DNA from 3 places in the Streptomyces sp. NPDC090088 genome. Region 1 is predicted to be linked to each of the others. Evidence: riboswitches for the same ligand, from Rfam matches in the RefSeq annotation. Region 1 holds a riboswitch; each other region holds the start of a gene.
The links. A riboswitch is a leader RNA that binds a small molecule or an ion and turns the genes downstream of it on or off. The one in region 1 is predicted to bind thiamine pyrophosphate.
Positions count from the first base shown of each region.

Region 2: it holds a riboswitch for thiamine pyrophosphate, as region 1 does, so the genes downstream of both, thiO (glycine oxidase ThiO) here and thiC (phosphomethylpyrimidine synthase ThiC) in region 1, are expected to answer to the same signal.
Region 3: it holds a riboswitch for thiamine pyrophosphate, as region 1 does, so the genes downstream of both, ACIPSJ_RS15465 (thiamine ABC transporter substrate binding subunit) here and thiC (phosphomethylpyrimidine synthase ThiC) in region 1, are expected to answer to the same signal.

Region 1 covers NZ_JBIVDZ010000003.1:209,364-217,113, forward strand. Annotated here, with positions in the region: gene ACIPSJ_RS16900 (LacI family DNA-binding transcriptional regulator) at 1-1,107, shown strand, start outside; gene ACIPSJ_RS16905 (metallophosphoesterase) at 1,396-2,493, shown strand; gene ACIPSJ_RS16910 (hypothetical protein) at 2,675-3,544, shown strand; gene thiC (phosphomethylpyrimidine synthase ThiC) at 3,766-5,586, opposite strand; TPP riboswitch at 5,579-5,756, opposite strand; gene ACIPSJ_RS16920 (YibE/F family protein) at 5,828-7,366, shown strand; gene ACIPSJ_RS16925 (SsgA family sporulation/cell division regulator) at 7,500-7,750, opposite strand, start outside.
Region 2 covers NZ_JBIVDZ010000001.1:1,486,539-1,494,288, reverse strand. Annotated here, with positions in the region: gene ACIPSJ_RS06605 (phytoene desaturase family protein) at 1-278, shown strand, start outside; gene ACIPSJ_RS06600 (hypothetical protein) at 314-1,318, opposite strand; gene metF (methylenetetrahydrofolate reductase [NAD(P)H]) at 1,375-2,298, opposite strand; gene thiE (thiamine phosphate synthase) at 2,426-3,073, opposite strand; gene ACIPSJ_RS06585 (Rv2175c family DNA-binding protein) at 3,109-3,474, opposite strand; gene ACIPSJ_RS06580 (NAD(P)/FAD-dependent oxidoreductase) at 3,592-4,830, opposite strand; TPP riboswitch at 4,996-5,107, shown strand; gene thiO (glycine oxidase ThiO) at 5,105-6,265, shown strand; gene thiS (sulfur carrier protein ThiS) at 6,262-6,474, shown strand; gene ACIPSJ_RS06565 (thiazole synthase) at 6,478-7,272, shown strand; gene ACIPSJ_RS06560 (MarR family transcriptional regulator) at 7,407-7,750, opposite strand, start outside.
Region 3 covers NZ_JBIVDZ010000002.1:1,479,734-1,487,483, reverse strand. Annotated here, with positions in the region: gene ACIPSJ_RS15480 (LAETG motif-containing sortase-dependent surface protein) at 1-583, shown strand, start outside; gene ACIPSJ_RS15475 (ABC transporter ATP-binding protein) at 719-1,744, opposite strand; gene ACIPSJ_RS15470 (iron ABC transporter permease) at 1,744-3,342, opposite strand; gene ACIPSJ_RS15465 (thiamine ABC transporter substrate binding subunit) at 3,378-4,457, opposite strand; TPP riboswitch at 4,530-4,637, opposite strand; gene rlmN (23S rRNA (adenine(2503)-C(2))-methyltransferase RlmN) at 4,658-5,764, opposite strand; gene ACIPSJ_RS15455 (VOC family protein) at 5,844-6,632, opposite strand; gene ACIPSJ_RS15450 (cytochrome P450) at 6,649-7,750, opposite strand, start outside.

The sequences.
Region 1 (7,750 bases):
GCAGCAGGGAAGCACCAGGTGAGCCGCGCGGAAACCTCTCGGCGAGGCAGCCGGCCGGGCCGGGCGGGCATCAGAGACGTGGCCGCCGCCGCCGGAGTCTCCATCACGACCGTGTCCGACGCCCTGAACGGCAAGGGCCGGCTCCCGGATGCCACCCGGCGCCATGTCCGCGAGGTGGCCGACCGGCTCGGGTACCGCCCCTCGGCCGCCGCCCGAACCCTCCGTACCGGCAAATCGGGCCTGATCGGCCTGACCGTGACGACCTACGGGGATGAACCTTTCACCTTCACCGAGTTCGCGTACTTCGCCGAGATGGCGCGGGCCGCGACCTCGGCGGCACTCGCCCGCGGCTACGCCCTGGTGATCCTGCCCGCGACCTCGCGCCACGACGTGTGGTCGAACGTCGCCCTGGACGGCACGGTCGTCATCGACCCCTCCGACCAGGACCCGGTGGTCAGCGAGCTGGTGCGGCAGGGCCTGCCGGTGGTCTCCGACGGCCGCCCGGCGGGCGCGCTGCCGGTCACGGCCTGGGTGGACAACGACCACGAGGCCGCCGTGCTCGGCATCCTCGACCATCTGGCCGCCGCCGGCGCCCGCCGGATCGGCCTGCTCACGGGCACCACGACGGACACGTACACCCATCTGTCGACCACCGCCTACCTGCGCTGGTGCGAACGCGTCGGCCAGGATCCGGTCTACGAGGCCTACCCGGCGCACGACCCGTGCGCGGGCGCCGTAGCGGCCGACCGGCTGCTGGCCCGCCCGGACCGCCCGGACGCCGTCTACGGCCTGTTCGACCCCAACGGCACCGATCTGCTCGCCGCCGCCCGCCGCTACGGGCTGCGGGTCCCCGACGACCTGCTGCTGGTGTGCTGCAGCGAGTCGACCGTGTACGCCAACACCGAGCCGCCCATCACCACGCTCTCGCTCAAGCCGCGCCGGATCGGCACGGCGGTGGTGCAGCTGCTGATCGACGCGATCGAGGGAGTCGAGTCGGACCAGCCGGTCGAGCAGGTGATACCGACCGAACTGATCGTGCGTACCTCCTCCCAGCGACGGGCACCACGCACCACGGTCAGCCCGCCACGGGCACCGGAGGAGGAGTAGCACGGCCACCCGGAGAGGCGTCCGGCCCACCCGCCGGACGCAACCGGAAGGCGGGCGGCCGACCTGCCCGGTCCCGTCGGACGGCGACCGGCAGGTGACCGGCAGAGGTCCGAACCCCTGCCCAACCGGGGCGAAAGCCGCGCTGAACTGGACTCCTGCCCCGATTCACCACCCCTGGGTCATCACACGGAGCTACGCGCATTCCTATGATGGGCCCACGACACCGCGGGCCGCTGCGACCAGGCAGTCCGAAGCGGTGCAGATGCGGCGCGATGGTGGAGGGGTCTGATGACTCAGGGGGCCGGTCAGGGACCCGAGACGGAGCGGACGGCGACGTTGCGCGACTTCCGGGTGCCGGCGTACGTCAACGAGACCGGTCCGTACGCCCACGGCACCCACCCCGGCGACGTCGCCCCGCCGCTCGACGAGGCGTACCCCGAGGGGCCCGACGAGTACCCGGACGGATACACGCCCACCCAGCGCGACCTGCCCGTCATCAACCGCGGCGACACCATCCAGCTGCCGGTCGACCCGGCCACCGCCCCGGCCGCGCAGCTCGCTGCCGGTCCCGGGCCGCTGTACGTCGTCGGCGATGTGCACGGCTACTTCGAGGAGCTGCTCGCCGCGCTGCGGGAGCAGGGCCTGATCGACGCCGACGGCAGCTGGTGCGCGGGCACCGCCCGGCTCTGGTTCCTCGGCGACTTCACCGACCGGGGTCCGGACGGCATCGGCGTCATCGACCTGGTGATGCGGCTGTCCGCCGAGGCGGCCGCGGCCGGCGGCTACTGCAAGGCCCTGATGGGCAACCACGAGCTGCTGCTGCTCGGCGCCAAGCGGTTCGGCGACACCCCCGTCAACTCCGGCGCGGGCACCGCCACCTTCCAGGCGGCCTGGCTGCTCAACGGCGGCCAGAAGACCGACATGGACCGGCTCCAGGACCACCACCTCCAGTGGATGGCCCGCCTGGACGCGGTCGAGGAGGTCGACGGCTATCTGCTGGTGCACTCCGACACCACCGCCTACCTCGACTACGGCGACTCGATCGAGGCGGTCAACGACACCGTCCGCGAGACCATCACCCGTAATGACGCGGACGAGGTCTGGGATCTCTTCCGCAAGTTCACCAAGCGCTTCTCCTTCCGTGACGAAGGGGGTGCAGACGCCGTCCGTTCCCTTCTCGATACGTACGGCGGCACCCGGATCGTTCACGGACACAGCCCGATTCCCTATCTGCTGGGGGAAGTCGGCTCCGAGGAGGGCGAAGAGGGCACCGGTCCCGTTGTGGAAGGACCGCACGTCTACGCCGACGGTCTGGCCATCGCCATGGACGGCGGAGTGACCATGGCCGGAAAGCTGCTGGTGAGGCAACTTCCACTGGACGCCTGAGCGTTCGATGCGCTGTTCTATCCCTCCGGCTTCACACGCGGGCCACCCCCAATTTCCGGCAACCCCCTGTCACCGCGTGCCGTAACGGCTCTACCATCGGTTTATCCGTAGCAGGCTCCCCTCCGTTTCTGCCCGACGGCTCGCCGGCGTGCGAGCCCCCAGCCCTACGGAGCATCGGGGGATGCACATGAACAGCGTTCCGCAGCACCTGCACAGCGAGGACCGCCAGGAATACGAGCGGATCCTCGATGAGGCGCTGCGCTCCGCCCCTTACCGTCCCGAACTGGCCGGTATAGGCCAGCGTTTGAACACCGAACAGCTGCGCACCATGGCGCTCAACGCCACCGCACTGATCGCGGCGGCCGCGGCGACCGAGTACCAGCACTACGTGAAGGTCCGCGAGGAACTGCGCAACCCTGCGCGGTCCACCCCGGCCACCGTCCAGGAGACCGGCTCCACGGAGCCGGGCGCGGGCGGTGCGGTGGGGCTCGCCACCACTCTCGGCGAGGCCGCCGAGACCACCGGCGCCGGAGGCTTCGCCCTCGCCCTGGTCCTGGCGCCCGTGCTCGCCGGCACCGCTGCCGCGATCTTCCTGCTCGTCGGCTACGTCCTGAAGATGCTGGACCCGGCCCCGGCGTTCGCCCAGACCATGCTCACCGCGGGCTGGGTGTTCGGCGTCGTGACCGCGGCCGCCATCCTCATGGCCGGCGCGGGTCTGCTGCTCACCGCACTGCGCAACAGCCCCTCGCTGGAGGCAGGACCCTACGGCGAACCCGGCGGGGAGGTGGCCAAGGCCCGGGAGGCCTGGCGGGACGCCCTGCTGGAGCGCGGCATCCTGCCTTTCCTCCGGGAGGCGCTGGCCACCGAACCCGGCACGGCCGGGCTGCGCCGTACGGCCCCGTCCGGTCCGGCGGGCCGGATGCCACGCCTCGGCTACGACCGTCCCGGCTTCAGCACCGACGACGGCGCCGGCGCCGCCCCCCGCCCGAGCTTCACCAGCCCGGACTACACCAGCCCGGACTTCGGAGGCCCGGAACACCAGCCGGAATGACCCGGCTTGCGCCCCCGGCCAGGGGGCGCAGGCCGGACACCCGGTCCACGAGGCGGCACCGGGGAGCTGACGGGCCGCGCGCCCGCCGTACTCCTCCCGCGCCGCCCGGGTGGCGGCGGTGTTCGTCCGCGACCGGTCGGTGAGAGACGCCTCGCGGGCCACCGGGGGCACGGATGCCCGCCAGGGTGCTGGACGACCCGGACCGGCACCAGGGGAGCGGCTCAGTCCGCCAGCGGCAGATAGACCCGGTTGCCGCTCGCCGCGAACTCCTTCGACTTCTGGAGCATCCCCTCCGCGATCTCCTCGGGCGACGCTCCCTCGGCCGCCGCGCCGCCGAAGCGCTCGTTGATGCTCTGGCTGATCTTCATCGAGCAGAACTTCGGCCCGCACATCGAGCAGAAGTGGGCCGTCTTGGCCGGCTCCGCCGGGAGGGTCTCGTCATGGAACTCGCGGGCGGTGTCCGGGTCCAGGGCGAGGTTGAACTGGTCCTCCCACCGGAACTCGAAGCGGGCGTCGGACAGTGCGTCGTCCCACTCCTGGGCGCCCGGGTGGCCCTTGGCGAGGTCGGCCGCGTGGGCGGCGATCTTGTAGGTGATGACGCCGGTCTTGACGTCGTCCCGGTTGGGCAGGCCCAGGTGCTCCTTGGGCGTGACGTAGCAGAGCATCGCCGTGCCCCACCAGGCGATCATCGCGGCGCCGATACCGGAGGTGATGTGGTCGTACGCCGGCGCGATGTCCGTGGTCAGCGGGCCGAGCGTATAGAACGGAGCTTCATCGCAGATCTCCTGCTGAAGGTCGATGTTCTCCTTGATCTTGTGCATCGGGACATGGCCCGGGCCCTCGATCATCGTCTGTACATGGAAACGCCTGGCGATCCGGTTGAGTTCCCCGAGCGTGCGCAACTCCGCGAACTGCGCCTCGTCGTTGGCGTCGGCGATGGAGCCGGGGCGCAGGCCGTCACCCAGCGAGTAGGTGACGTCGTAGGCGGCGAGGATCTCGCAGAGTTCCTCGAAGTTCTCGTACAGGAACGATTCCTTGTGGTGCGCCAGGCACCAGGCCGCCATGATCGAGCCGCCGCGCGAGACGATGCCGGTCTTGCGGTTGGCGGTCAGCGGGACGAACGGCAGCCGCACGCCCGCGTGGACGGTCATGTAGTCCACGCCCTGTTCGGCCTGCTCGATGACCGTGTCCTTGTAGATCTCCCAGGTCAGCTCCTCGGCCCTGCCGTCGACCTTCTCCAGTGCCTGGTAGAGCGGCACCGTGCCGATGGGGACGGGGGAGTTGCGCAGCACCCACTCGCGGGTGGTGTGGATGTTGCGGCCGGTGGAGAGGTCCATGACCGTGTCTGCGCCCCACCGGGTCGCCCAGGTCATCTTCTCGACCTCCTCCTCGATCGAGGAGGTCACCGCCGAGTTGCCGATGTTGGCGTTGACCTTCACCAGGAACCGCTTGCCGATGATCATCGGCTCGATCTCCGGATGGTTGACGTTGGCCGGCAGCACGGCCCGGCCCGCCGCGATCTCCTCGCGGACCACCTCGGGAGAAACGTTCTCGCGGATGGCGACGTACTCCATCTCCGGGGTGATCTCGCCCCGGCGGGCGTACGCGAGCTGGGTGACCGCCTCGCCGTCCCGGCCACGGCGGGGCTGGCGCGGGCGGCCCGGGAAGACCGCGTCCAGGTTGCGCAGACCGCCGCGCGGCGAGGTGTGCTTGATCCCGTCGTCCTCGGGACGGACGGGGCGGCCCGCGTACTCGGCGGTGTCGCCACGCGTGATGATCCAGTTCTCCCGCAGCGGCGGCAGACCCCTGCGGACGTCGGTCTCGACGAACGGATCGGTGTACGGGCCCGAGGTGTCGTAGAGCGTCACCGACTGCCCGTTGGTGAGATGCACCTGACGGACCGGCACCCGAAGGTCGGGGCGCGAACCCTCGACATACCCCTTGTGCCAGCCGATGGACTTCCCGGCCTCCAGGGGCGATTCACCCGAAATGGGCTGTTCGTCCTGACTGAAGGCAGGCGTGCGTACGTCCTTGTCGGTCATGAGACCTACTCCCTACGCCGGCATTACCCGGTAACAGGTTCGGCGGTCGACGCAGCGGCTTCCGTCGGGCGGCGTTCCCTGTGAAACATCACTCGTTCCACGTGAAACATCGCGAATACGGAGGTCAGCGCCCTCTCAGCCCGGTGCTCCGAGCTCCCGCGTGTGCAAAGGTGCCTCCACGCTAGCGTCAATTCGGGCGCGGTGAACAGGGGGCCCCTGCCGTTCTTGCGATGATCGGGCGGTGACCTCGACACAGCAGCACCCTCATCCGCCCCCCGAGCCGAGGCGCGGCAACGGCGCCCCGCAGGGCGGCGGTGCCGGCCACGGGGGCCATGGTGCCGGTGACGGACACAGCCACGGGCAGGGCCGGTCGTACGACCAGGGCCACGCGCCCGGACAGGGCCGACAGCCCGGCCACGACCATGCCCACGCACACCCGCCCGGAGAGGGCCCCGACCAGGGCCGCTCCGGAGCCGGCGGCGGGCACGGCCACTCGCACAGCCACAGCCACGGACCCGCCGCGCCTGTCTCCAAGCATCTGCGCAAGGTCATCGCGGCGATCCTGATCCCCTTCACCGCCGCGGTCGTGGTCGGCCTGGTGGTGCTGTGGCCCGGCGGTGCCCCACCGCACGAGCGCACCGGCGTCGGCTTCGACCGCCAGACGCAGCAGGCGACGGTCACCAAGGTCGTCTCGGTCAGCTGCAAGTCGGTCAACGCCTCCGGGAGCGGCTCGACCGGCGACACCTCCACCGCCGACGGCGGTTCCTCGAAGCAGGAGGACGACAGCACCTGCAAGAAGGCCACGATCCGGGTCGACACCGGCAAGGACAAGGGCCGTACCTTCACCGAGATCGTGCAGCCCGATCAGTCCCGGCAGTTGCACGAGGGTGAGCAGGTCGTGGCCGCCTACGAGCCTTCCGCACCCAAGGACCTGCAGTACTCGGTCACCGACGTCAACCGGAAGTTCCCGATGGCGCTGCTCGCCGGCATCTTCGCGCTCGCCGTCGTGGTGGTGGGCCGGCTGCGCGGTGTGATGGCGCTGGTCGCTCTGGCGGTCAGCTTCCTGGTGCTGACCATGTTCATCCTGCCGGGGATCCTGCAGGGCTCGAATCCGCTGCTGATGGCGGTGGTCGGGTCGAGCGCCATCATGCTGATCGCCCTGTACATCTGCCACGGGCTGTCGGCCCGGACCTCGGTGGCGGTGCTCGGCACCCTGGTCTCGCTGTGTCTGATCGGCGTCCTCGGCTCGGAGTTCATCGACTGGGCCGCGCTCACCGGCAACACCGACGACAACACCGGTCTGATCCACGGTCTGTATCCGTCGATCGACATGAGCGGTCTGCTGCTGGCCGGTGTCATCATCGGTTCGCTGGGTGTCCTGGACGATGTGACGGTGACCCAGACGTCGGCCGTCTGGGAGCTCCACGAGGCCAATCCGACGATGGGCTGGCGCGGGCTGTACCGGGCGGGCATCCGCATCGGCCGCGACCACATCGCCTCCGTCGTCAACACCCTCGTCCTGGCCTACGCGGGCGCCGCGCTGCCCCTGCTGCTGCTCTTCTCGATCGCGCAGAGCAGCGTGGCCACGGTCGCCAACAGCGAGCTGGTGGCCGAGGAGATCGTGCGCACCCTGGTGGGTTCGATCGGCCTGGTCGCCTCGGTGCCCGTCACCACGCTGCTGGCGGCCCTGGTGGTGTCGGCCGACCGGCCCGGCAAAGAGGCGGTCGCGGCCGTGGAGGCTCCGGCGCACGGCGGGCGGGGGCGACGCCGGAAGCGGTGAGAGCGCGGCGCTCGGCCCCGGAGGGCGGGCCGTGCGAGGAGCAGGGCACGGCGCCTGCGGAGGGCGCGCAGAAGCGTTCCTGCGCCCCCTCGCGCGGCTCGGCGGAGCGGATCCCGCCCCGTGCCGTAACGCTTCAGCCGGCGCTCTGCTCCTCGGCCAGGATGCGGTCCAGAGCCTCGTCAAGGTGGGCGTCGAAGTCGGCCAGCGCACCTTCCTGGCCGAGCGGCACCAGCTTGTCCGTACGGTCGAGGAAGGCCACCAGGGGCGGCGTGGAGGAACGGAACACGGCCTGGTCACCGCCGACCTGAAGCCGGATCAGCACTTCGCCCAGCACCTCGGAATCGGCGGGCGCGATGTGCACATCGCCCTCCCCGCACGGCCGGC
Region 2 (7,750 bases), on a different contig from region 1:
CCGTCCCCGGACTGCGGGACCGGATCCTCTGGCAGGAGGTGCGCACCCCGGCGGACATCGCCGAGGAGACCGGCGCGGCAGGCGGCGCGGTACCGCCCCCGGCGCTCGCGGCGGCGGCCGGAGACCTGCTGTACCCGTCCAACGCCACCGGCCTGCCGGGCCTGTTCACCGCCGGAGGCTGGTCCCACCCGGGCGGCGGGCTGCCGCACGCGGGCATGTCGGGGGCGCTGGTGGCCGGACTGATCGTGGAGGGACCGGAGTTCCGCGGCTCGCAGTGAGCCGGCGGGCCAGGCGCAAGAGCTTCGCGGAAGCTTCAGAAACGGTACTGCTCGTCGTACCCGTTGCCCTGGTGGCCCTGACCCTGACCCTGCTGCTGCCCGTCGCCCTGGTAGGGGTACGGCTGCTCCTGCGGGAGTTCGCCGCCGTAGGTCTCGTCGGCGCGCTGCTGCGGGACCCAGACGCCGTCGGCCGGGGTCTCGTAGCCGCCGGTGCCGTACTGCCCCTGGGCGTAGCCCTGCTGGTCGTACTGCTGGGTGCCGTACGACTGGTCGTACCCGGTGGAGCCGTAGGTCTGGTTGCCGATGTACGGGTCGGAGTAGTTGGCGTACTGCTGCTGGCCGTTCGCGTCGTAGCCGTACTGCTGCTGGCCGTAGCCGGAGTAGTCGTAGGCGTAGTTCTGGTCGGTGCCCTGGGTGGCGTACGACGGGTCCTGGCCGGCGGCGGCGTAGGCGGCCTGCTGGTCGCCGGTGGCCGCGTAGCCGGAGCCGTCGCGGTAGACGCCGTAGGAGCCGGTGTCGTCGGGCATCGGCTGCGGCTCGTACACCGTCGTGGACTCGGCGGCGGTGGGCTGCTCGCCGGGCCGGGCGGCGTTCGGGGTGAAGACGTCGTCGCGGTCGTAGTCGTCGTCACCGCCGTAGACGGGGGTACTGCCCGTGGAGTACGCGGCCTGCTGGCCGGCGTAGGCGGCGTCGGCCGCGTCCGGGTCGGCGGCCTCCAGGCCCGGGTCCTCGTCCGGCTCGCCGCGACGGCGCTTGATCAGGCCGCCTTCGTCACCCTCCGTACCCGGACGCTTGACCGCCCAGCCGGCCTCGAAGCCGCGGCGGAAGGAGAGCGTGACGTAGGTCTGGCCGACCGCGAAGGCGATCGCGCCCACGCCGATGACGATCACGGACGGGATCAGGACACCGAAGACGACCCCGAGGAAGCCGCCGAAGGCGAGCAGCCGCCAGCGCAGACGCGCCTTGTACTGCAGCAGTACCTCGCCGAGCAACCACAGCGCGACGATGCCGAACGCTACGTAGAGGACCGTCCAGCCCATGTACGCCCCTCTCCCAGTGACCGCTACGCAGTGTGTCGTACTCCGGTGCGGCCGGTCTAGGCCCGCGGGGGATGGTGCAGGCCCAGGTTTTCGTAGATTTCCAGCGTCGCCGTGGAGTTGTTGAGCGTGATGAAGTGCAGTCCGGGCACTCCCTCGGCCAGCAGCCGCGCGCAGAACTCCGTGGCGAATTCGATGCCAATGGAGCGTACCGCCGCCGGATCGTCTTTCGCTGTGAGGATCCGCTCTTTCAGGACGTCCGGGAAGACCGCGTTGCTGAGTTTGGGCAGCCGTTCCAGCATCTTCACACTGGTGACCGGAAGAATTTCCGGAATCACCGGCGTCTCGCAGCCGGCCGCCGCGACCGAGTCGCGAAGGCGAAGGTACGACTCGGGCTGGAAGAACATCTGCGTGATGGCGTAGTCGGCGCCCGCGCGGCACTTGTCGACGAAGTGCCGTACATCGGTGTCCCAGTCGCCGGAGCGCGGGTGCATCTCCGGGAAGGCGGCGACGCCCACGCAGAAGTCGCCCGACTCCTTGATCAGCCGGACGAGTTCGGCCGCGTAGGTCAGGCCCTGCGGATGCGCCACCCAGTCGCCCATCGGGTCGCCGGGCGGGTCGCCGCGCACCGCGAGCATGTTGCGGATCCCGGCGTCCGCGTACTGGCCGATGATGTTGCGCAGCTCGGCCAGCGAGTGGTCGACCGCGGTGAGGTGGGCGACCGGGGTGAGGGTGGTGTCGGCGACGATCTGCTCGGTCTCCTTGACCGTGCCCGCGCGGGTGGAACCGCCGGCGCCGTAGGTCACGGAGACGAAGTCGGGGGCGACCGCCTCGACCCGCCGGAGCGCGCTCCACAGGTTCCGCTCACCCTTGGGGGTCTTCGGCGCCGAGAACTCGAAGGAGTACGTGGTCTTGCCGGAGGCGAGCATGTCACGCACGGTGCGTGCGCGGTCAGTCCTGGTGGATGCGGTTCCTAGGGCCATACTCGCAGGTTAGCCAGGGGCGGACGGCGACCCAACCGCGCTCGGGAAATTCGCCCGGTTTGTCGGCCTCCTGTCCGGATACTGGACATGTTTCCGGACAGCCGGTACGGACGGTGCGGACGGTGCGTCACGCCGACCGCAGCCGCTTCGCGAACTCGGCCGCCGCCGCGCCCGGGTCGTCGGCGTCGGTGAGCGCGCGGACGACGACCGCCCGGCGGGCGCCCGCCTCCAGGACCTGGTCGAGGTTGCCCAGGTCGATGCCGCCGATGGCGAACCAGGGGCGGTCGGTGCCCAGAGCGGCGGTGTACCGCACCAGGTCGAGGCCGGGGGCGTGGCGGCCGGGCTTGGTGGGGGTGGGCCAGCAGGGGCCGGTGCAGAAGTAGTCCACCCCGTCCTGGACGGCGGCCGCGGCGGCCTCGGACCCGGCGTGCGTCGAGCGGCCGATCAGGACGTCCGGGCCGAGGATCGCGCGGGCGGCGGGTACCGGCAGGTCGCCCTGGCCGAGGTGGAGCACGTCGGCGCCGGCCGCGTGGGCCACGTCCGCGCGGTCGTTGACCGCGAGCAGCTTGCCGTGCCGGGCACAGGCGTCGGCGAACACGGCGAGGTGCTCCAGCTCCTCGCCCGCCTCCATGCCCTTGTCGCGCAGCTGCACGATGTCGACACCGCCCGCCAGGACCGCGTCCAGGAACTCCGCGAGGTCGCCCTGCTCCTTTCGGGCGCCCGTGCAAAGGTAGAGACGGGCGTCGGCCAGCTGGGCGCGGGCGGTGTCGGTCATCGTCTTGGTCCCCCGTTGAGTCGGTACTGGCTGCCTCAGACGGCGAGCGCCTGGGCGCGGCGCTTCACCTCCGTACCGCGATTCTCACTCAGCGCCTGCGCGGGGGTGCCGGGCAGGGACTCGTCGGGGGTGAAGAGCCATTCCAGCATCTCTTCGTCACTGAAGCCGTCGTCCCGCAGGAGCGTCAGGGTCCCGGACAGGCCCTTGACGACCTTGTCGCCGTCGATGAAGGCGGCGGGGACGTGCAGCGCGCGGTTCTCGCCACGCCGTACGGCGATGAGCTGGCCCTCCTTGACCAGCTGCCGCACGCGCGTCACCTCGACGTCGAGCATCTCTGCGATGTCGGGGAGGTTGAGCCATGCGGGGACGAGAGCATCGATGTTTGCGTCAATCTCGGTCACGAGGTCAAGGGTAGGCGTTGTCGTGGTTCGGGCGCGATGGGTGGGTGTTCGGGTGCGGCGGGGTGGGGGCTGGTGGCGCCCACGCGGCGGAGCCGCATATGCCACAGCCCCGCACCCCTAACGGGGCGCCGCAGTCGCGTTCTTCAAGGGGCGGGCCGGATCCGCGAGGGCGTCCGCGTCCATTTCCTGCCCCGCCTCGATCAGTCGTCGTCCCTGTGCCAGATCACGCGGGCGACCGACCGCCAGGAGGGCTACCAGGCGGCCCTCGCGCAGCCAGCACACGCTCCAGGACGGGCCGGACGGGTCGCCGCGCCACACCATGCGGTCGGCCGCCGCGTGGTGGCCCGCGTACTGGACGAAGCGGCCGAACTGCTCCGACCAGAAGTACGGCACCGGATCGTAGACGGCGTCGGTCTCGCCGAGGATGTTGGCGGCGACGGTGCGCGGGCCCTGGAGGGCGTTGTCCCAGTGGTGGATCAGCAGGCGCTCGCCGTAACGGCCGGACGGGAAGGAGGCGCAGTCGCCGACCGCGTAGACGTCCGGGACGCTGGTGCGCAGCCGGTCGTCGGCGAGCACCTCGCCATGGGGGCCGAGCTCGATGCCGGAGCCGGTCAGCCAAGCGGTGGCGGGGCGGGCGCCGATGCCGACCACGACGGCGCCCGCGGGCACCTGCGAGCCGTCGTCGAGCACCACCGCGCCGGGCTCGACCCGGGCCACGCGCGCGTGGGTGCGCAGGTCGGCGCCGCTGCCGGCGTACCAGGCGGCCATCGGCACGGCCACCTCGGCGGGCAGCGCCCCGGCGAGCGGACGGTCGGCGGCCTCCACGACGGTGACCGCGCAGCCGGCCTCGCGGGCCGCGGTGGCGAACTCGGCGCCGATCCAGCCCGCGCCGACGACCACGACGTCGTGCTGCCGGACGAGCACGGGCCGCAGCCGTTCGGCGTCGTCGAGGGTGCGCAGCAGATGGACGCCGGGCACGCCCTCGGTGCCGGGCAGCGTGATCGGCTCGGCACCGGTGGCGAGGACCAGGACGTCGTACGGCACCGGTCCGGTCTCGGTGTCCAGCTCGCGGTCGGCGGGGCGCACGCCCAGCGCCTCGCGGCCGAGCGCCAGCTCGATGTCGAGGGCCTCGAAGTCGACCTCGAAGGCGGAGTTCTCGGCCTTGCCGAGCAGCACGGCCTTGGAGAGCGGCGGCCGGTCGTACGGCTGGTGCGGTTCGGCGCCGATCAGCGTGACGGGGCCGGTGAACCCCTGTTCGCGCAGGGCCACGGCGGTCTGCACCCCGGCCATGCCCGCGCCGACGACGACCACGCGTCGCGTCTGTGACGTGCCCTGCTGCTGCGTCTGCTCGCTCACCTGATCACCATAGACGCGAACGATAGACAACTGACAGACAGTCAGTCAGGGGGCGTGCTGGGTGACCTCTTCCACAGGACCTTGCAGAGGACCTTGCCCAGGACCTTCCGCGGCACCGGCCCAGGCCGTCTTACCCGGGCGGAGCCCCGCGGGCTAGGGTGGCGGGCAAGCACACGCGGGAGCCCGGACGCACCGGGCTGAGAGGGAGGCTGGCGGCCTCCGACCGTACGAACCTGATCCGGGTCATGCCGGCGAAGGGAGGGGCTGGACGCCCATGTCCTCACATACGTCCGACGTCCTCGTCATCGGGGGCGGAGTCATCGGCCTGGTCACGGCCTGGCGGGCGGCTCAGCGCGGGCTGGCCACCGCCGTGGTCGATCCCGATCCCGGCGGCGGGGCCGCGCAGGTGGCGGCCGGGATGCTGGCCGCGGTCACCGAACTGCACTACGGCGAGCAGACCCTGCTGGGGCTCAACCTGGCCTCCGCCCGCCGCTATCCCGACTTCGCCGCCGAGCTGACCGAGCTCACCGGCCACGACCTCGGCTACCGGCGCTGCGGCACCCTCGCGGTCGCCCTGGACGCCGACGACCGGGCCCATCTGCGGGAGCTGCACACCCTCCAGCGGCAGTCGGGCCTGGAGTCGGAGTGGCTGTCGGGGCGGGAGTGCCGGCGCCTGGAGCCGATGCTCGCGCCGGGCGTGCGCGGCGGGCTGCGGGTCGACGGCGACCACCAGATCGATCCGCGCCGGCTGGCGGCCGCCCTGGTGACCGCGTGCGAGCGGGCCGGGGTGGTGTTCCACCGGGACTGGGCGGAGCGCCTGGAGGTGCTACGGGAGCGCGCCACCGGCGTCCTCACCCGCGCGGGTGACACCTGCGGCGCGCGGCAGGTGGTGCTCGCCGGCGGGAGCCTGAGCGGCCGGCTCGCGGGCGTGCCCGACGACGTGCTGCCGCCGGTGCGGCCGGTGAAGGGGCAGGTGCTGCGGCTGACCGTGCCGAAGCGGTACGCGCCGTTCCTCAGCCGGACCGTACGGGCCGTGGTGCGCGGCAGCCAGGTCTACCTGGTGCCGCGGGAGAACGGCGAGCTGGTGGTCGGGGCGACCAGCGAGGAGCTGGGCTGGGACACGACGGTCACCGCCGGGGGCGTGTACGAGCTGCTGCGCGACGCCCACGAACTGGTCCCCGGGATCACCGAGCTGCCGCTCACCGAGACCCGGGCCGGGCTGCGCCCCGGCTCCCCCGACAACGCGCCGCTGCTCGGGCCGACCCGCCTCGACGGCCTGCTGCTGGCCACCGGGCACTACCGCAACGGGGTGCTGCTCACGCCGGTCACGGGAGACGTGATGGCGGAGCTGCTGGCCTGCGGGGAGCTGCCCGAGGAGGCCCGTCCGTTCACGCCGAGGCGATTCGGCACCGTACTCGTGGAGCAGACCGCATGAACCTCTCCGTCACCATCTCCGTCAACGGCGAGCGCCGGGAGATCGCCCCGGGCACCGCGCTCGACACGCTCGTACGGTCCCTCACGCCCGCGCCCTCCGGGGTGGCAGCGGCGGTCAACGAGACCGTCGTACCGCGCGGCGAGTGGCCGGGCACGGCGCTCGCCGAGGGCGACCGCGTGGAAGTCCTCACCGCCGTGCAGGGGGGCTGAGCCGTGGCCGACGATCCGTTCGTGCTCGGGGGTACGGCCTTCTCCTCCCGGCTGATCATGGGGACCGGGGGCGCGCCGAGCCTGGAGGTGCTGGAGCGGGCGCTGGTCGCGTCCGGGACCGAGCTGACCACGGTCGCGATGCGACGGGTGGACCCGGGGGTACGGGGTTCCGTGCTGTCGGTCCTCGAACGGCTGGGGATCCGGGTGCTGCCGAACACCGCCGGCTGTTTCACGGCGGGGGAGGCGGTGCTGACGGCCCGGCTGGCGCGGGAGGCGCTGGGGACCTCGCTGGTCAAGCTGGAGGTCATCGCCGACGAGCGCACCCTGCTGCCGGATCCGGTCGAGCTGCTGGACGCGGCGGAGACGCTGGTCGACGACGGGTTCACGGTGCTGCCGTACACCAACGACGACCCCGTGCTGGCCAGGAAGCTGGAGGACGTCGGGTGCGCGGCGGTGATGCCGCTGGGGTCGCCGATCGGGTCGGGGCTCGGGATCCGCAACCCGCACAACTTCCAGCTGATCGTCGAGCACGCGCGCGTGCCGGTGATTCTGGACGCGGGGGCCGGTACGGCGTCGGACGTGGCGCTGGCGATGGAGCTGGGGTGTGCGGGGGTGATGCTGGCGTCGGCGGTGACGCGGGCGCAGGATCCCGAACGGATGGCTCACGCCATGCGGGCCGGGGTGGAGGCGGGGCGGTTGGCCCGGCTGGCGGGGCGGATCCCCCGTCGGTACCTCGCCGAGGCGTCGTCTCCTGCGGAGGGCCTGGCCGTGCTGGACCCCGAGCGCCCCGCCTTCTGACCGCCGGTCCGGTCCCGACTTCCTCTCCCATCCCACCCACGCACCGCCCGAGACGGTTCGCCGAAGAGGTGAGCTCTCCCGCGGGGGTCGAGCGCCGTCTGCGGCCTCGGGTCGCGGGCGGTGTGGGGGGCGTCTCAGGCGTCGGCCAGTTCCGTGTTGGCGCGCTGGGTGATCAGGGTCAGTACGCGGCCGGCGACGGCGAGGTCCTCGGGCGGGATGCCGGCGTACAGGCGGGCGGCTATCGCGCCGCTCTCGGCGGCGACGCGCTCGTGCAGGTCCCGTCCGGTGTCGGTGGGGCGCAGCCGGGACGGGTCGGCAGGGTCCGCTTCCAGCAGCTTCGCGGCCAGCAGTTCCTCGATCACGCCGTGCACGAACGAGTCGTCGGTCTTCAGCGCGCCGGTGACCTCGCCGACGAGTTCGTCGCGGCCGACGGGCTCGGCGGCGATCGCGACGAGCCGGAGCGTCACGTTCTGGTGGA
Region 3 (7,750 bases), on a different contig from region 1:
CGAGGCCACCTGCGACGGCGCCAAGGGCTCCATCGTCGTCACCGACACGGACGCCTCCGGTACGGAGGCCACCATCACCGTCTTCCTCGAGAACAACGGGGCCGACGCGAAGCAGGTCGGCGAGGCCCAGACCGTCAAGGGCTCCAAGGAGGGTACGAAGGTCACCTTCTCCGAGGACTGGAAGCCGAACGCGGAGTACCGGGTCCGTGTGGTCGTCGACACCGAGAAGTACAAGATCGACAAGGACATCACGCCCAACCTGACCACCCCCTCCACCGCGTGCACCACGGAGGAGAGCTCCAGCCCGTCCCCGTCGGAGTCGGCCACGCCGTCGCCGTCGGCGTCGGAGTCCACCCCGGCCGAGTCGGACTCCCCGGCTCCGTCGGAGTCGGAGAGCAGCACCGCCCCGGCCGGCACGTCGAGCAACGCGCCGTCCCCGGCCGTCGGTGAGTCGAACCTCGCCGAGACCGGTGCCAACTCCAACACCGGCCTGATCGCCGGTATCGCCGCCGCGCTGGTCGCGGTCGGCGGTGGCGCCGTCTGGTTCGGCATGCGCCGTCGCGGTGCCCACAGCGGCAGCTGACGTACTTCCCCGAGCAACACCGTAACGCCAGCACCGCCGGCACCACCCAGCACACCGTCGAGGCCCGTCCCCGCATCCCCGGGGGACGGGCCTCGGCCGTTTCCCGGGGGCCTCGGTGCGGCACGGCGGTCTGCGTCAGTCCAGTACGACGGTCTCCGCCGCGTCGAACTCCACGCCCACCGCGTCCCCCGCCTCCGGGGCCTCCCGCAGCGCGCAGGCCGCCTCCAGCCGGGGGCCGCCGTCCTGGGGCTGGAGGTGGACGGTGACATGGGTGCCCTGGAAGGTGCGGGCGGTCACCGTGCAGGGCAGCCCCGCGTCGGCCGCCACCAGCCGTACGCCGGCGGGCCGGACCAGCAGCGTGTGCGCCCCCTCGGGCGCGTCCCCGGGCACCGGCAGCTTCCCCCACGGCGTCACCGCGACCGCTCCCCCGACGGTCGCCGGGACCACGTTGCCGAAGCCGAGGAAGCGGGCCACGAACGCGTCGGCGGGCCGCTGCCACACCTCAAGAGGCGTGCCGGACTGGGCGATCCGGCCGTCCCGCATCACCACCACCCGGTCGGCCAGCGCGAACGCCTCGCCCTGGTCGTGAGTGACGGCGAGCACGGTCGTGCCCAACCGCCCGAACAGCTCCCGGAGTTCGACCACCAGCCGCTCCCGCAGCGAGCGGTCGAGCTGGCCGAGGGGTTCGTCGAGCATCAGCAGCCGGGGCCGGGGCGCCAGCGCGCGGGCCAGCGCCACCCGCTGCTGCTCACCGCCGGAGAGCCCGGCGACGGCCCGCCGGTCCGCGCCCGGAAGCCCCACCAGCTCCAGCAACTCGCCCACCCGCTCGGCCTGTTCCGCGCGGCCGGCGCCGCGCATCCGGAGCCCGAACGCCACGTTCCCGCCCACGTCCCGCTGCGGAAACAGCTGATGGTCCTGGAACATCAGCCCGACCTCCCGCCGGTGCGCCGGCACCCGCGTCTGGTCCCGGCCGTCGAGCAACACCCGCCCGGAGTCCAGCGGTTGCAGCCCGGCCACCACTCTGAGCAGCGTCGACTTGCCGCTCCCGCTCGGGCCGAGCACGCACACCACCTCGTGCTCGGCGACGGCGAGACCGACGGCGTCGAGCACGGCCCGCCCGCCGAACCGCACGGTGGCCCGCTCCAGTTCGAGAAGGGTCATCAGAACTCCCCCGTCCGGTCGGTCCGCAGCCGTTCGAGCACCAGCAGCGCCACCGCGCACACCACCATCAGAATCGTGGAAAGGGCCATCGCCTGGCCGTAGTTGAGATCTCCCGGGCGGGACAGCAGCCGGGCCACCGCGACCGGCAGCGTCGGGTTGTCGGGGCGCGCGATGAACACGGTCGCCCCGAACTCCCCCAGCGACACCGCGAAGGCGAAGCCCGCCGCGATCAGCAGCGCCCGCCGCACCAGCGGCAGATCGACCTCCCGCCACACCCGCCACGGCGAGGCCCCGAGCACCGCCGCCGCCTCCCGCAGCCGCTCGTCCACGGCCCGCAGCACGGGCAGCATGGTCCGGACGACGAAGGGCACGCCGACCAGCGCCTGCGCGAGCGGGACGAGGATCCAGGACTGGCGCAGATCCAGCGGCGGCCTGTCGAGCGCGATGAGGAACCCGAAGCCGACGGTCACGGCCGACACGCCCAGCGGCAGCATCAGCAGCGCGTCGAACCCCCGTACCAGCCGCCCCGCGTCCCGCCGGGCCAGCGCGGCGGCGGCGAGCCCGCCGATCACCAGGGCGATGGCCGTGGCGGCGGCCGCGTACTGCAGGGAGTTGACCACCGACTCGATCGGCGCGACCAGGAAGGTGCCGCCGTCGGCGTCGCCCAGCGCCCGGTAGTACCCGAACCCGCCGTCGAGCGAGCGCCGTACCAGCACGGCCAGCGGCAGCACGAGGAGGACGGCGACGGTGGCGAGGACCCCGCCGAGCAGCGCCCACTGCCCGGTCCCGCGCGGCCGGCGCGCGGTCACCTCCGGGGCGACCAGGCGCAGCGCGCTCTCCCGCCGCCGTACCGTCCACGCGTGCACGGCGAGGATCGCGCCGACCGCGACGAACTGCACGATGGTGAGGACGGCGGCCGTGGAGAGGTCGAAGATCTCCGAGGTCTGCCGGTAGATCTCCACTTCGAGGGTGGAGAAGGTGGGGCCGCCGAGGATCTGCACCACGCCGAAGGAGGTGAAGGTGAACAGGAAGACCATCAGCGCGGCGGCGGCCACGGCGGGCGCGAGCGCGGGCAGGGTGACCTTCCGCCAGGCGCCCAGCGGGGAGGCGCCGAGCATCCGCGCGGCCTCCTCCTGCCGGGGGTCCAGCTGGGCCCAGAGCCCGCCCACGGTCCGTACGACCACGGCGTAGTTGAAGAAGACATGCGCCAGCAGGATGGCCCAGACGGTGGTGTCCAGTCGTACGCCCCACAGCTCGTCGAGCAGTCCGCCGCGCCCGACGAGCGCCAGGAAGGCGGTCCCGACCACCACCGTCGGCAGCACGAAGGGGACCGTCACCACGGCCCGCAGCACCTGCTTGCCCGGGAAGTCGAGGCGGGCGAAGACGTAGGCGGCGGGCAGCGCGACCAGCAGGGTGAGCGCGGTGGAGGCGAGCGCCTGCCAGGTGGTGAACCAGAGCACGTGCCGGATGTCGGACTGGCCGAGGACGTCGGCGATCCGCCCGAACCGCCAGACCCCGTCGGCCTTCAGGCCGCGGGTCACGATCGCCGCGACCGGCCAGGCGAAGAAGACACCGAAGAACGCGACGGGCACGAGCATCAGCCCGAGCCGCGCCGCGCTCCCGCGCCCGGCCGCTACTTCAGTACGAGTGACGTCCACGTCTTGACCCACTGGTCACGGTTGGCGGCGATCTTGTCGGGCGCCATGGTCTCGGGGTCCTGGGCGGCGGGACCGTACTCGGTGAACTCGGCGGGCACGCTAGCGCCCTTCACCACCGGGTACACGAACATGTTCAGCGGCATGTCCTCCTGGAACTCCTTGGAGACCAGGAAGTCGATGAGCGCCTTGCCGCCCTTGCTGTTCCCGGCGTTGCTCAGCAGCCCGGCGAACTCGATCTGCCGGAAGCAGGTGCCGGTCGCGACACCGGTGGGCGCGGTGCTGGGCTTCGGGTCGCCGTAGATCACCTCGGCGGGCGGGGAGGAGGCGTACGACACCACGAGCGGCCGGTCGCCCTTGGCCTTCTTGCCGCCCGCGGAGCCGGAGAACTCCTCGTTGTAGGCCTGCTCCCAGCCGTCGACGACCTTGACGCCGTTGGCCTTCAGCTTCTTCCAGTAGTCCTGCCAGCCGCTGTCCCCGTACTGAGCCGCGCTCCCGAGCAGGAATCCCAGCCCCGGCGAGGAGGTGGCCGCGTTCTCGGTGACGAGGAGGTTCTTGTACTGCGGCTTGACGAGATCGGCGTACGAGGTGGGCGGGGTCAGCTTGTGCGCGCTGAAGTACGCCTTGTCGTAGTTGACGCAGATGTCGCCGTAGTCGATGGGCGTGACCCGGTGCTTGCCGGCGTCGAGCTGGTACTCCGTACCGACCTGCGCCAGCCCCTTCGCCGCGTACGGCTGGAAGAGCCCGTTGTCGAGGGCGCGGGACAGCAGGGTGTTGTCGACGCCGAAGAAGACGTCGCCCTGCGGGTTGTCCTTGGTCAGGATCGCCTTGTTGACGGCCTGCCCGGCGTCGCCGTCCTTGAGGACCTTCACCTGGTAGCCGGACTGCTTCTCGAAGTCCTGGAGCACGTTCTTGGAGACGGCCCACGAGTCGTGGCTGACGAGGGTGACGGTCTTGGAGTCGGCCGCCGAACCCGACGACGACGAACACGCGGACAGCGTGACGAGACCGAGCCCTATGGCCGCGGCCACGAAGGCCTTGGTGTGCGTGGTGTGCACTGGTGTTTTCCTCCTGGGGTGGACCAGGAAGAGACGCGGCCCTGCCCGCGGTGTGCGGGCAGGGCGCAACAGCTTGAGTGATGACCGAACTTCCTACCCAGAATGACCTGGGCGAGGTTCAGAGGGTCTGCGGCCCGATTGCCGCACTCTCAGCGCTGTGGCGCTCCCCTGTCGGAATATGAAGATGTGGTGGCCAGATCCTACCGCTCGGTGGCCGCGAGCTGACCGCAGGCGCCGTCGATCTCCTGGCCACGGGTGTCCCGTACGGTGACGGGCACCCCGTGGGCGGCGATCGCCTCGACGAACGCCTTCTCGTCCTCGGGCCGCGAGGCGGTCCACTTGGAGCCCGGCGTCGGGTTCAGCGGGATCAGGTTGACGTGCACGGGCTTGCCGCGGAGCAGCCGGCCGAGCCGGTCACCGCGCCACGCCTGGTCGTTGATGTCCCGGATGAGGGCGTACTCGATGCTGAGCCGACGGCCGCTCTTCTCGACGTACTCGAACCCGGCGTCGAGCACCTCGCGCACCTTCCACCGCGTGTTCACGGGGACGAGGGTGTCGCGCAGTTCGTCGTCGGGCGCGTGCAGGGAGATCGCGAGCCGGCACTTGAAGCCCTCGTCGGCGAACCGGTTGATGGCCGGGACCAGTCCGACGGTCGAGACGGTGATGCCCCGCTGCGAGAGCCCGAGACCGTCCGGGGCGGGATCGGTGAGCGCCCGGATGGCGCCGACCACCCGCTTGTAGTTGGCGAGCGGCTCGCCCATCCCCATGAAGACGATGTTCGAGAGCCGGGCGGGACCGCCGGGCACGTCCCCGTCCCGCAGCGCCCGCATCCCGTCCACGATCTGGTGGACGATCTCCGCGGTGGACAGGTTCCGGTCCAGACCCGCCTGCCCCGTCGCGCAGAACGGGCAGTTCATCCCGCACCCCGCCTGCGAGCTGATGCACATCGTCACCCGGTCCGGGTAGCGCATCAGCACCGACTCGACGAGCGTGCCGTCGAACAGCCGCCACAGCGTCTTGCGGGTGGTGCCCTCGTCCGTCGACAGATGCCGTACGACGGTCATCAGCTCGGGGAACAGCGCCTCGCGCAGCTTCTCCCGGGAGCCGGCCGGGATGTCCGTCCACTGCTCGGGGTCGTGCGCGTACCGCGCGAAGTAGTGCTGCGAGAGCTGCTTGGCACGGAACGGCTTCTCCCCCGTCTCGGCCACCGCGTCCTTGCGCTCGGCGGGCGAGAGATCGGCGAGATGCCGCGGCGGCTTCTTGGCTCCGCGCGGGGCGACGAAAGTGAGTTCTCCGGGCTTGGGCATGGTGGTACCAGTGTCGCAGATCCATTTGGGTGACCTGTGACCGAAGGTTTCGCCCGGTGGGGCCCGGTGGGGGCGGGGCTCAGGCCCGGGCCGTCGTGATGAGGGCGAAGAGGGCGCCGGCGGGGTCGAGGAACATGGCGAAGCGGCCGATGCCCGGTGCCTCGGTGACCGGGATGAGGACGACGGCTCCGGCCTCGACGGCTCTGGCGGAGGTGGCGTCGCAGTCGGTCACCTCGAAGTACGGGTGCCATTCCGGCGTCGAACCGGCGTCGAGGTTGGCCTGGGGCAGCTGCATCAGTCCGCCCAGGGCCGCCTGCGGGCCGGCGCCGGCCGGGGTGAGGACGGTGTAGGTCAGTCCGGGGCCCATCGGCACATCGCGCGTCTGCCAGGAGAAGAGCGAGGTGTAGAAGGCCTTCGCCGTGCTCGCGTCGGTGGTGTAGAGCTCCGCCCGGGCGAGGCTGCCGGGGGCGCCGACCAGGTCCAGGCCCTGGGTGTCGCCGGGCTGCCAGACCGCGAAGTCCGCGCCGGTGGGGTCGGTGAAGGCGGCGGTCCGTCCGAAGGTGAAGACGTCCCCCGGGGCGACCCGGACCCGGCCGCCGCCCTGTTCCACGGCCTTGGCGGTGGCGTCGGCGTCCGGGGTGTGGAAGTACGGCGTCCAGGAGGGGCTCGCGCCCTCCTCGGTGAGCGGGCCCAGGCCCGCGACCGTCCTGCCGTCCTGGAGGAAGAAGCCGTAGCCGCCCGCCTCCGGTCCCGCCGACCGGTGCTCCCAGCCGAGGACGGCGGCGTAGAAGGCGGCGCTCGCCCCGGTGTCCGGGCTGCCCAGGTCGAGCCAGTTCGGGGCGCCGGGCACATAGGTGGTCGTCAGCATCGCGTGGCCTCCTCGGTCACCAGGTCACGGGCAGCGTACGCGGTCCGCGGATCAGGCCCTGGCGCTGGAACTCGACCTCGCGCGGCGGTACGGCGAGCCGGATGCCGGGGAAGCGGGTGAGGACCGAGCCGATCATGATCTCGGCCTCCATCCGGGCCATGATCGCGGCCATGCAGTGGTGGGGGCCGTGCCCGAAGGCGAGGTGGGGGCCGTTCGTGCGGTCGAAGTCCAGGACGTCGGGGTCGGGGAAGACCGCGGGGTCGCGGTTGGCGGCGACGTACGCGTTGTAGACGACCTCGCCGGCCCGGATCAGCTGGCCGCCGACCTCGACGTCCTCGACGGCGACCCGTGGGATGCCGACGCCGTTGCGGTGCGGGACGTAGCGGAACAGCTCGTCCACGGCCTTGGGGAGCAGCTCCGGCTCGCGGCGCAGCCGGTCCATGTGGTGGGGGCGGCTCAGCAGCGCGTACATCATCGAGCCGCTGTTGTTGCGGACCGCGTGGCCGCCGCTGACCTGGATGGCGGTGGCCAGGGAGATCGCCTCGTCGTCGGTCAGCTCGCCGTCGGCCGCGGCCTGCGCCAGCACTCCGGCGAGGTCGTCGCGGGGCTCCGCGCGGCGGCGCTGGAGCAGTTCGGCGATCCGGGCCCGGGTGGCGCGGGCGGCCGCCTTGGCGCGTTCCTCGGCGTCGGGGCCGGCGGAGAGCAGCGCCTCACCGGTCGCCGCCCAGCGGTGCCAGTCCTTCTCGTCGACGCCGAGGAAGTCACGGATCACGGCGATCGGGAAGGGGCCGTGCAGCTGCTCCATGAGGTCGGCCGGCGGGCCCGCCTCGGCCATCGCGTCGAGGAGTTCGGCGGCCCTGCGTTCGGCCATCGGCCGCAGCCGCTGCATGGCCCGCCCGGTGAAGGCGCGGGCGACGACCCGGCGCAGCCGGTTGTGTCCGGGCGGGTCGATGTACTGCAGGCCGGCCGTCTGCGAGGCGACGGGCTCCGGGCGCATGCTGGTGACGTCGCGGCCGACGACCGCCTCCCGCGAGAAGCGCGGGTCGGAGGTGACGAAGCGGACGTCCTCGTACCGGGTGACCAGCCAGGCGTGCCCCTCGCCGTGCGCGAGCCTGATC